Regions from separate parts of the Salmonella sp. HY31 genome, predicted to be linked through region 3. Evidence: predicted binding sites of a transcription regulator. Region 3 holds the regulator's gene; each other region holds the start of a gene.
The links. Region 3 encodes Fur, which represses iron uptake genes when iron is present. Its sites were predicted from a motif close to ATAATAATGAGAACNACTATCAA; they were not measured.

Region 1 (4,261 bases), 980 kb from region 3:
GCGTGAAGCGCTGGGTGGGCTGGACATTCTGGCGCTGGTAGCCGGTAAACAGACAGCAATCCCGGAGATAAAAGATCTGACCAGTGAGCAATTTCAGCAAACCTTCGCCGTTAACGTTTTTGCCCTGTTCTGGATAACCCAGGAAGCGATTCCGCTGCTGCCAAAAGGCGCCAGTATTATCACGACGTCGTCTATCCAGGCGTATCAGCCCAGTCCGCACCTGCTGGATTATGCGGCAACCAAGGCGGCAATCCTCAATTACAGCCGCGGCCTGGCGAAACAGGTGGCGGAAAAAGGAATTCGCGTGAATATTGTCGCGCCTGGCCCTATCTGGACAGCGCTGCAAATTTCTGGCGGCCAAACACAGGATAAAATTCCGCAGTTTGGCCAGCAGACGCCAATGAAGCGGGCCGGTCAACCGGCAGAGCTGGCCCCGGTGTATGTCTATCTGGCAAGTCAGGAATCAAGTTACGTTACCGCAGAAGTGCACGGCGTGTGCGGCGGGGAACATTTAGGCTAACGAATGGAGTAGATTAAGCTGGCGCAATTCTGTTAAGCAGAGCGCCATCTTAGGCAATAAAAAGCCGGGTAGCGGCTTCGCCTTACCCGGCCTACAGCGTCAGCAGAATACTTATTTCGCTTTTGCGGTCTCTTCGCCAACCAGACCAATCTTGAGATAGCCCGCCTGATGCAGCATATCCATCACTTTCATCAGGGTTTCATAATCTACGGTTTTATCCGCGCGGAAGAAAATCGTAGTATCCTTTTTCCCTTCCGTCAGGGCCGTTAGCTCGGCAATCATCGTATCATCCGTCACCGGATCGTTACCGATAAACATGGTGTTATCCGCTTTCACCGACAGATAAATCGGTTTTTCCGGGCGCGGCTGCGGCGTACTGGTAGAAGCGGGCAGATTCACCTTGACATCCACCGTCGCCAGCGGCGCAGCCACCATAAAGATAATCAACAGAACCAACATGACATCGATAAACGGCGTCACGTTGATTTCATGCATTTCACCGTTGTCATCCAGGTTTTCGTTAAGACGCATTGCCATGACGCATTACCCTACCCGTAATTTCTGCGCGGCGCGTACCGGCTGCGCGCAGGCGCTCGCATTTAGATCGAGATCGCGGCTTTGCAGCAGCAATACCTGCGCCGCTACGTCGCCCAGCGTTGCTTTGTAACTGCCTATCTGACGTGCGAAGATGTTGTAAATGACGACCGCCGGGATCGCGGCTACCAGCCCAATCGCCGTCGCCAGCAGCGCTTCCGCAATACCAGGAGCGACCACCGCCAGGTTGGTAGTCTGCGTTTGCGCAATACCGATGAAGCTATTCATAATGCCCCATACGGTACCAAACAACCCGACGAAGGGGGAAATGGCGCCGATCGTCGCCAGATAACCGTTGCCTCGTCCCATGTAGCGGCCAACCGCCGCGACGCGACGTTCCAGACGGAAGCCGGTACGTTCTTTAATCCCTTCGTTATCTTCGCTGCCCTGAGAGAGTTCCAGCTCATTCTGCGCTTCATTGATGAGCTGCGCGCTGAGGCTTTTTGCGCTGAAACCTGCCGCAATATCGGAAGCCTGATCTAAGGAGCGCGCATCGGCTAATTGCAGTTGTTCACGCTTTAAGCGGCGCTTTTGAGTGAAAAATTCAACGCTTTTACTGAAGAAGATAGCCCAGGTGACGACCGACGCCAGAATCAGACCAATCATCACGCACTTCACGACAATATCGGCGTGCTGATACATACCCCAGACGGAAAGATCCGTCTGCATCAAATTATTACCCACTCTGTATCTCCAGGACGCAAATCACAAAATCTGAGCATAATAATATCAAAACGACGTCGAATTGATAGTCGTTCTCATTACTATTTACATACTGCCGCACCTTTGATGCTTTTTCTTTGCGCTTACGCAGTAAAAAAGTCACCTGTTTTTATTTTGGCAAAATTTTCATCTGTATCACACGTAGCCAGGATGCAGATTGTTATATTCATGCTAGTTTAGACATCCAGACGGTTAAAATCAGGAAGCGCAACATGACGGATAAACAGTTGGATACCAAACTGGTAAACGCAGGACGCAGCAAAAAATACACGCTTGGCTCAGTGAATAGTGTGATTCAACGCGCTTCTTCACTGGTATTTGACACCGTCGAGGCCAAAAAACACGCCACCCGCAATCGCGCCAACGGCGAATTATTTTACGGACGTCGGGGAACGCTGACCCACTTTTCGCTCCAGGAAGCCATGTGTGAACTGGAAGGTGGCGCCGGATGCGCGCTCTTCCCGTGCGGCGCGGCGGCGGTCGCCAACACCATTCTGGCATTCGTTGAACAGGGCGACCACGTCCTGATGACTAACACAGCCTATGAACCCAGCCAGGATTTCTGCAGCAAAATTCTCGGCAAACTGGGCGTGACGACAAGCTGGTTCGACCCGCTCATCGGCGCGGATATCATGCAACATATTCAGCCGAACACGAAAGTCGTATTTCTGGAATCCCCCGGCTCTATTACCATGGAAGTACATGATATTCCGACCATTGTCAGTGCGGTGAGACGCGTCGCGCCAGAAGCCGTCATCATGATGGATAATACCTGGGCAGCTGGCGTTCTGTTTAACGCGCTGGAGTTCGATATCGATATCTCTATCCAGGCAGGCACCAAGTATCTGATTGGTCATTCTGACGCGATGGTCGGTACTGCCGTTGCAAATGCGCGCTGCTGGGAACAATTGCGGGAAAACGCCTATCTGATGGGGCAAATGCTCGACGCGGACACGGCTTACATGACCAGCCGCGGTCTGCGCACGCTCGGCGTCCGACTACGCCAGCATCATGAAAGCAGCCTCAAAATCGCCGCGTGGCTGGCGAACCATCCTCAGGTCGCGCGCGTTAATCATCCGGCCCTGCCGGGTAGCAAAGGTCATGCGTTCTGGAAACGAGACTTTACAGGCAGCAGCGGTCTGTTTTCCTTCGTGCTCAATAAAAAGCTGACCGAGGCAGAATTATCAGCCTATCTGGATAACTTTTCGCTGTTCAGTATGGCCTACTCCTGGGGAGGCTACGAATCGCTGATTCTCGCCAATCAGCCGGAACAGATCGCCGCGATTCGTCCCGCAGGCGGCGTAGATTTTACCGGTACGCTGGTCCGGGTGCATATTGGTTTAGAGAATGTTGATGATTTAATCGCTGATTTAGCCGCCGGATTCGCCAGAATTGTGTAAAGTTGCCGCAGATGGACATATATGCAGACAATTTCCGTGGAAAAGTCTGCGTTTGTTGCGTCCGGGATCAAGGCATCCCGGGCGATTCAGGAGTACAATAGGCACATAAAAGCGTAAATGCTGTTCCACAGGAAAGTTCATGGCTGTCATTCAAGATATTATCGCTGCGCTCTGGCAACATGATTTTGCCGCGCTGGCGAATCCACACGTTGTCAGCGTCGTCTACTTTGTCATGTTCGCCACGCTATTTTTAGAAAACGGTCTGCTGCCAGCGTCATTCTTACCCGGCGATAGTCTGCTGCTACTGGCAGGCGCGCTGATCGCCCAGGATGTGATGCATTTTTTGCCAACAATTGGCATTCTCACCGCCGCGGCCAGTCTCGGCTGCTGGCTAAGTTATATCCAGGGACGCTGGCTCGGTAATACGCGTACCGTCAAAGGCTGGCTGGCGCAGCTTCCGGCAAAATATCATCAGCGCGCCACCTGCATGTTTGACCGTCACGGTTTGTTAGCGTTGCTTGCCGGGCGTTTTCTGGCGTTTGTCCGCACTCTGCTGCCAACGATGGCGGGTATTTCCGGCCTTTCCAACCGCCGGTTTCAGTTTTTTAACTGGTTAAGCGGCCTGCTGTGGGTGACTGTCGTGACCAGCTTCGGCTACGCGCTCAGTATGATCCCGTTTGTTAAGCGCCATGAAGACCAGGTAATGACATTTTTAATGATCCTTCCCATCGCGCTATTGGTCGCCGGGCTGTTAGGTACGCTGGTCGTGGTGATTAAAAAGAAATACTGTAACGCCTGAGGCATCCATAACCGGCCAGGATGGCCCGGTTACGCTTCGTTGGCCTGTGGCGGGATGACCCACTTAGCTCCCTTGCATTGTCCGCATTCTTGCCGCATCTTCGCCCGGCGTCACGCCAAAATAACGTTTAAACTCCCGGCTAAACTGCGATGCGCTCTCATAGCCGACCCGCATCGCCGCGGCGCTGGCCTTCATACCGTCGTGAATCATCATCATCCGCGCCTT
Region 2 (4,261 bases), 1.9 Mb from region 3:
CCAGGCTGATCTGCACGTCTACACCGGCAGCCAGGTCCAGACGCATCAGAGCATCAACGGTTTTCTCGGTTGGCTCAACGATGTCAACCAGACGCTTGTGAGTGCGAATTTCGTACTGATCGCGCGCATCTTTGTTAACGTGCGGAGAAATCAGAACGGTAAAGCGCTCTTTGCGGGTCGGCAGCGGGATCGGACCGCGAACCTGCGCACCAGTGCGCTTGGCAGTCTCGACGATTTCCGCGGTTGATTGATCGATCAGACGATGATCAAACGCTTTCAGGCGGATACGGATTCTTTGGTTCTGCATGAGACCAGAGCTCCAATTATTTTATAAACGAAAATGATTACTCCTCACACCCATTACGATTGATGGGAGAGTGTAACCGTTCTTACGTAGCTCCCCGATTGGGAGCATTGTTAAATAGCCAAATCGGCTATTCGAGGTTCAAATCGAACCTGCCGTCAATTACGACAAGCCCGCGCATTATACGTAAATCTCAGCCTGACGCAAGTGTCGGATAGAAATTAAACACTTTATCCTTATGCGAGCATGATTCCAGATAGCGCGCATGGGATAGCAACGCGCATCTTTTCTTTGGAAGGCATCAGGCAAAGCTGGCAATACGTCGTTGTCGCTGTCGCATAAATCTATAAAGGTGAGCACAAGCTTTGACGAGGATTTGCTTATGTTTGTCGCCCTTCTCTTTCTGATCTTTTATGCGTCGTTCTCTTTATTGCTTGGCATATACGACGCGCGTACCGGCCTGCTGCCTGACCGGTTTACCTGTCCATTGCTGTGGGGTGGTCTGCTTTATCACCAGATTTGCCTGCCGGAGCGTTTACCGGATGCGCTTTGGGGCGCTATCGCCGGCTATGGCGGATTCGCGTTAATTTACTGGGGCTATCGCCTGCGTTATCAGAAAGAGGGACTGGGGTATGGTGACGTCAAGTTCCTTGCTGCCTTAGGGGCGTGGCATTGTTGGGAAGGACTACCATTACTGATTTTCCTTGCCACCATGCTGGCCTGTGGTGGCTTTGGCGTCGCGCTACTGGTGAGAGGTAAATCGGCATTAATAAACCCGCTACCTTTTGGGCCATGGCTGACGGTGGCGGGTTTCATGACAAGTTGGAAAGATTTCTTTCCGGATGGTTAATCGGTAACCTTAATTTGTGATTGCAGATAATTTTGCATGCCAAGTTTGGCAATCAAATCCAGCTCAGTTTCCAGCCAGTCGATGTGGCCTTCCTCGTCAGCAAGGATTTCAATCATCATATCCCGACTGACATAATCATGAACGCTATCGGCATAGGCTATTGCCTCACGTAGGTCTTTTGCGCCTTCCAGCTCAAGCCGGAGATCCGATCGTAACATCTCTTCGACATCTTCACCGATGCCCAGCTTACCCAGATCCTGTAGGTTCGGTATGCCTTCCAGAAATAAGATACGCTCAATGTACTTATCCGCGTGTTTCATCTCATCAATGGATTCATGGTACTCAACATCATTAAGCCGGGTCAGCCCCCAGTTTTTAAACATACGGGCATGAAGAAAATACTGATTAATTGCGACAAGCTCATTTCCCAATAGTTTATTGAGATAATTTATGATTTTAACATCACCTTTCATTTTATAGTCCCTCCGCTTCCACTCTCTAGAGCGTAGATGGGGCTACAGGGATGTCAAAAAAAAGAGTGTGACTCAGGCGATCTCTTTAAATTCCGGCATTTGTGTTAACTCATCCTGCATCACTTCTCGCGCGGCGCGAATACACTTACCACATTGATTTCCCACAGGAATAAATTTACGCAACTGTTGAAATGACTGTGGATGAAATTGTCGTACAGCCTGGCGGATTTTTTTATCGCTTATACCATTACACAAACAAACGTACATGATCGCTCCCGTTCAATTTCTGCGCAAAGTGTAAATGAGAATGGTTATGATTACAATAGCACAAAGCGATTTACGCCACGGGAGAAACGTTAAAAAGGGCGAATAAATATAACGGCGACTAAATAGCAGGCAACAAAAAAGGGCGCCTAAGCGCCCTTTTCAATTCAAAACTAATTAACGAGTAATTAGCCGAGAACTTTAGCAACAACGCCCGCGCCAACGGTACGGCCGCCTTCACGGATTGCGAAACGCAGACCGTCGTCCATCGCGATCGGGTGGATCAGGGTAACAACCATTTTGATGTTGTCGCCCGGCATTACCATCTCCACGCCTTCCGGCAGTTCGATGGTGCCAGTCACGTCAGTGGTACGGAAGTAGAACTGCGGACGGTAGCCTTTGAAGAACGGAGTATGACGGCCGCCTTCATCTTTGGACAGAATATACACTTCAGATTCGAACTTGGTGTGCGGCTTGATGGTGCCCGGCTTAGCCAGTACCTGACCACGTTCGATTTCTTCACGTTTGATACCACGCAGCAGAACACCTACGTTCTCACCAGCACGGCCTTCGTCCAGCAGTTTGCGGAACATTTCAACGCCAGTACAGGTAGACTTCTGAGTCTCTTTGATACCAACGATTTCAACTTCTTCGCCCACTTTGATGATACCGCGCTCTACACGACCGGTAACAACGGTACCACGACCGGAGATGGAGAATACGTCTTCGATCGGCAGCAGGAACGGCTTGTCAATCGCACGCTCTGGTTCCGGAATGTAAGAATCCAGGAAGCCAGCCAGTTCGATGATTTTCGCTTCCCACTCTGCGTCGCCTTCCAGCGCTTTCAGAGCAGAACCACGAACGATCGGAGTATCGTCGCCCGGGAAGTCGTACTGAGACAGAAGTTCACGAACTTCCATTTCAACCAGTTCCAGCAGCTCTTCGTCATCAACCATGTCGCATTTGTTCAGGAACACGATGATGTACGGAACGCCTACCTGACGGCCCAGCAGGATGTGCTCACGGGTCTGCGGCATCGGGCCGTCAGTCGCAGCAACAACCAGGATCGCGCCGTCCATCTGAGCAGCACCGGTGATCATGTTTTTAACATAGTCGGCGTGCCCCGGGCAGTCTACGTGTGCGTAGTGGCGGGTCGGGGTATCGTATTCAACGTGAGAAGTGTTGATGGTGATACCACGCGCTTTTTCTTCCGGCGCGTTATCGATCTGGTCGAATGCGCGAGCGGCACCGCCGTAGGTTTTAGCCAGTACGGTGGTGATTGCAGCGGTCAGGGTAGTTTTACCGTGGTCAACGTGGCCGATGGTGCCGACGTTAACGTGCGGTTTTGTACGTTCAAATTTTTCTTTAGACACGGCTATATTCCTTACTATAGCGCTCTCCCCTTCAGGAGAGAGCACGGGATTTTGGTTTTTAACCCTGCGGCTTATTTACCACGGGCTTCGATTACGGCCTGAGCAACGTTGTTCGGCGCATCATCATACTTCAGGAATTCCATAGTGTACGATGCGCGACCTTTGGTCAGAGAACGCAGCTGAGTTGCATATCCGAACATTTCAGACAGCGGTACTTCAGCGTGGATCTTAACGCCTGTAACTTCAGATTCCTGACCTTTGAGCATACCACGACGGCGGCTAAGGTCGCCGATAACGTCACCGGTATTCTCTTCTGGTGTTTCTACTTCAACCTTCATGATCGGCTCAAGCAGAACTGGTTTTGCTTTCTTAAAGCCTTCTTTAAAGGCGATAGACGCAGCCAGTTTAAACGCCAGCTCAGAGGAGTCAACGTCATGGTAAGAACCGAAGTGCAGACGCACGCCGAGATCAACTACCGGATAACCCGCCAGCGGGCCAGACTTCAGCTGCTCCTGGATGCCTTTATCAACGGCCGGGATGTATTCGCCAGGAATTACACCACCTTTAATGTCGTTGATGAACTCGTAACCTTTCGGGTTAGAGCCCGGCTCCAGCGGGTACATGTCGATAACAACATGACCATACTGACCGCGACCACCGGACTGTTTCGCGTGTTTACCTTCGATATCGGTAACTTTCGCGCGAATCGCTTCGCGGTAAGCAACCTGAGGCTTACCAACGTTCGCTTCAACGTTGAATTCACGCTTCATACGGTCAACGATGATGTCGAGGTGCAGCTCGCCCATACCAGCGATGATAGTCTGGTTAGATTCTTCGTCAGTCCATACGCGGAACGACGGGTCTTCTTTCGCCAGACGGCCCAGAGCCAGACCCATTTTTTCCTGGTCAGCTTTGGTTTTCGGTTCAACCGCGATGGAGATTACCGGCTCAGGGAATTCCATACGTTCCAGAATGATCGGGTTTTCCGGATCACACA
Region 3 (4,261 bases):
AGCGGCGCCCTGGCATCAATCGCTACGCAGTGCGACTGGGACGGATCGCCAATGATATCCGCGCCGGCATCCATCATAAATTTGAGCAATACGCCCTGGTTAAAACGCGTGCCACGAATCAGAAAATTATCCGCGGGCCATTCGCCGCGCGCGTTTTCTCCCCAGGCCTTCCGCAGCCATTCACGATTTGATTCGAAACCGCCAGCCGCCAGTACGCAGGCTTTGGCAGTAATACGTTCGTTGCCCGCCAGCGCTGCTACGAATTCGCCGTCATGAAGTTCAAGCGCATGAACCGGCGTGTTATAACGAATCTGCACGCCCAGCCGTTCGGCGCTACGGTAATAGGCATTGACGAGCGCTTTCCCACCGCCCATAAAAAATGCATTAGTGCGCGCGACGTGGAGCGCCCCCGATAGCGGCGGTTGAAAGTTAACGCCATGTTTGCGCATCCAGTCGCGGCATTGCGAAGAGGTGCGAATGACCAACCGCGCCAGCGCTTCGTTGGTGTTGCCGTCGGTGACGCGCCACAGATCCTGCCAGAACTCCTCTTCAGGATAGCGTTCCACCAGCACATCCTGCGGCGCATCATGCATACAACGCAGGTTTCGTGTATGCTGAGAGTTTCCGCCGCGCCATTCCCGCGGGGCAGCCTCCAGCAGCAGAACCGATGCGCCCGCTTCCCGTGCGGTCAGGGCGGCGCATAATGCGGCATTGCCTCCGCCTATCACCAGTACATCAACCATCTTATGCTCCCGTACCATTTAACTATTTGTTAAATTTGTAATTAAAATGTATACGGATAAATAAGCGGCGCGCTATCAGGTAGCGCTAAACAGGGGTTTAGTAAGCGTAAAGGGTAGCACCTGGCCATTCGCCGGCGTCGACTAACTGACGCATGACTTTGGTGAGTACCACTCTGGCGGCAAGACCGGCGGGCGTCAGCTCATCATCCGACAGGCTGACTAAAAAGTTGGGGCGGCTGAGTATCGGATTATGGACGCCGATCACGCGTAGCGCGTCGTTATCCAGATGAGAAATCGCCGCGCCGGGCTGTAACGTGGCGCCAAGGCCGTCGCGCACGGCGCGCATCAACAACGCCAGGCCGTCAATTTCCGCAACGATCTCAACGTTAAGCGCATGTTCCTGGCATACAGCGTCCAGCCTGCCGCGCAGTCCGTGTCCCTGGCTCGGCATAATGAGCGGAATGTCTGCCAGTTGTTCAGGCGTGATCGGGTTATCAGGAAGCGCCGCCAGCAGGGCATGGGAGCCAATCAGAAAAAGCTGTTCTTCAAGGATCGGTCTGGCGCTCCAGCGCAGGATTTTATCTTTTTGAAAGACAACGGCTAAATCAATCTGGCGGGTATTAATCATTCTTTCAAGATTACCGGACAAGCTTTCCACCACATGCAGTCGGACATCGGCATAGTTTTCCTGCATGGCATGGATAAAAGGTATACCCAGTATGGAGGCGGTACTGGGGGCCATTCCTACGCTCACATGACCGGAAAGACGTGCTTCTCTTGCGGCGAGAATCGCGTCGTCGGCATGACGCAGGGCGAGTTGTGCCTGTGAATAAAAGGCCAGCCCGGCGTTGGTCGGCGTTACGCCGCGCGAGGTGCGCTGCAACAGACGGATGGCAAGCTCGTTTTCCAGACGGGACATCTGCTGGCTTAAGGCTGAAACGCCAATATCAAGATCCTGCGCGGCGCTACCCATACTGCCGGTTTCAATAATACGCACGAAATAGCGTAACTGGCGAAGCTCCATTCCTGCTCTCCTGAGATGCGATAGCGGTTTTTTTACATTAAATCAACATCAAGCAGCAGGAAAGAGGAGGATATAAAAAAGCCAACCGGGCGGTTGGCTCTTCGAAAGATTTATACTTATTTGGTCGCGTCATCGTGCGCGTGCTCGTCTTCGCGGCAGTCGCCTTCAGCGCAGTGGCCGTAAAGATAGAGGCTGTGATTAGTTAAACGAATACCGTGTCTCGCCGCAATTTCACGCTGGCGCGCTTCAATAGAATCATCACTAAATTCAATCACTTTTCCGCAGTCAAGGCAGATAAGATGATCGTGATGATGCTGTTGCGTCAGTTCAAAAACGGATTTACCGCCTTCAAAATTATGGCGGGTCACGATACCGGCATCGTCAAACTGGTTCAGCACACGGTACACGGTTGCCAGACCGATTTCTTCACCCATGTCGATCAGGCGTTTGTATAAATCTTCCGCACTGACGTGATGGTTATCTGGTTCCTGAAGAACTTCCAGAATTTTTAAACGAGGAAGCGTTACTTTCAGGCCAGCCTTCTTTAATGCGGTATTGTTGTCAGTCATGCGGAATCTGTCCTGTTGCTAAACGATTCACTTCATTAGAGAAGTGGCAGAAATTGCACTCAAGATAATGCGTATCATTATAGGACTGCCATGCCGAAATGAAAACCGCAAGTCTCTCGCAGATGTTAATAAAACTGTGGTTTTGCCTGCAAATTCTGGCGCCACCTGATTACACCCGGACATTGTACAGGGATGGGTGTGAAAGTTACAAATTTGTAGCAATTATTTTGATTGGTCTTGTCTATTGATGCGGCGCAGACGTAATGCTGCGCCGCATAAGATTAGGCGTTGAGGATGTCGTCGAGGTGCAATTCAGCCGAAATTTGCTTGACCCATTTTTCAACACGCTCGGCGGTCAGTTCAGGCTGACGGTCTTCGTCAATCGCCAGGCCGACAAAATGATCGTCATCAGCCAGACCCTTAGAGGCTTCAAAATGATAGCCTGCGGTTGGCCAGTGACCCACAATCGTGGCGCCGCGCGGCTCAATAATGTCGCGAATAGTGCCCAGCGCATCACAGAAGTATTCCGCGTAGTCTTCCTGATCGCCACAGCCAAACAGCGCCACCAGCTTACCGTTAAAGTCAATCTCTTCGAGAGTCGGGAAGAAGTCATCCCAGTCACATTGTGCTTCGCCATAGTACCAGGTTGGGATGCCCAGCAGCAGAATGTCATACCCTTCCAGGTCTTCTTTACTGCTTTTTGCAATGTCATGCACATCGGCAACGTCTTTACCAAGCTGTTTTTGAATCATTTTTGCGATATTTTCGGTATTACCGGTGTCGCTGCCGAAAAAGATGCCAGTGATTGCCATGAGTAAAATAACCTCTTGAAACTTATTGAAATGGTGGTGGCGAATTGCCCACGGATAAGGGCAATCATAGCAGAACAGGCAGATATGCGGAAACAGCAATCACGCGGGACTGCACGCTCTGCTACACGAAATATGAAACAAAACTTGTTTTCAGACTAAACCCTGGCCGCGCAGCGCCATAAGCTGCTTCATTAACATTTCTTCAATGAGCTCGCTGCGGCTAATGTTGCGCGCTTCGGCCAGTTCATTCAGCGCGTCAACAGCTTGTGCGTTGAGTTTTAATTCGACACGCTTGAGGCCACGAACTTTGTCGCGTTTTAACTGGTTACGCTTATTGATGCGTAACTGTTCATCGCGCGAAAGCGGATTCGTTTTAGGTCGTCCCGGGCGACGCTCGTGCGCGAACAGATCTAATGTCGTACGGTCCGTTTGTTCTTTGGCCATGATTTTGGTGACTTCGGGGGAAACAATCAGCCAGGCTTATGCCCGGATGGATAGCGCGCCATCATACATCAGCGAGGAAGCGACGCCAACGCCCACGCGCGTAATCGCGCACAGGCGATGAGTTTTTAATCAGTTAGCGCTTATCGTGCAGATAACGGCGGATGGCGCGCAGAACCGCCTCTGGTTTTTCGGCATGTACCCAGTGGCCCGCGCCGGCTATCACATGCGCGCGCGCCAAAGGGAATTGCGCCAGCAGCGCGTCGCGGTACGCTTCGGTCACGTACGGCGAGTTACCGCCTGGAATAAACAGCGCCGGATGTTCCCAGGCCGGAATGGTTTTCCAGCCGACGATATGCGGATACTGCTCCCATAATACCGGAACATTAAAACGCCATTCGCCTTCAGCCCAGGATTTTAACAGAAACTGGATCACGCCTTCTTCGTTAAGATGCTGGCGCATAATACCTGCCGCCTGTTGGCGGGATGTAGCGTCGGATTCGCTTACGGCGTTAATGGCCGCGAAAATGCGATCGTGGCGGCGAACGTGATAATCCACGGGGGCGATATCAATCGCGACCAGACGATCGATGCGATCGGGCGCCAGCGCCGTCAGCGCCATTACCGCTTTTCCGCCCATGGAATGACCAATAAAAGTCGCTTTCTCGATCT

Region 1: exbB (tol-pal system-associated acyl-CoA thioesterase) is a predicted target of Fur. The motif match lies at 1,860-1,882, and genes of this name have one in related genera.
Region 2: bfd (bacterioferritin-associated ferredoxin) is a predicted target of Fur. The motif match lies at 1,929-1,951, and genes of this name have one in related genera.

What each region holds. Positions count from the first base shown of each region.
Region 1 is NZ_CP170479.1:4,288,015-4,292,275, forward strand. It holds gene ACE15A_RS20515 (SDR family oxidoreductase) at 1-520, shown strand, start outside; gene exbD (TonB system transport protein ExbD) at 632-1,057, opposite strand; gene exbB (tol-pal system-associated acyl-CoA thioesterase) at 1,064-1,798, opposite strand; gene metC (cystathionine beta-lyase) at 2,050-3,237, shown strand; gene yghB (DedA family general envelope maintenance protein YghB) at 3,377-4,036, shown strand; gene ACE15A_RS20540 (AraC family transcriptional regulator) at 4,100-4,261, opposite strand, start outside.
Region 2 is NZ_CP170479.1:404,279-408,539, reverse strand. It holds gene rpsJ (30S ribosomal protein S10) at 1-307, opposite strand, end outside; gene hopD (A24 family peptidase) at 687-1,154, shown strand; gene bfr (bacterioferritin) at 1,151-1,627, opposite strand; gene bfd (bacterioferritin-associated ferredoxin) at 1,700-1,894, opposite strand; gene tuf (elongation factor Tu) at 2,080-3,264, opposite strand; gene fusA (elongation factor G) at 3,336-4,261, opposite strand, start outside.
Region 3 is NZ_CP170479.1:3,303,807-3,308,067, reverse strand. It holds gene tcuA (FAD-dependent tricarballylate dehydrogenase TcuA) at 1-743, opposite strand, end outside; gene tcuR (tricarballylate utilization LysR family transcriptional regulator TcuR) at 841-1,767, opposite strand; gene fur (ferric iron uptake transcriptional regulator) at 1,884-2,336, opposite strand; gene fldA (flavodoxin FldA) at 2,618-3,148, opposite strand; gene ybfE (LexA regulated protein) at 3,299-3,592, opposite strand; gene ybfF (esterase) at 3,726-4,261, opposite strand, start outside.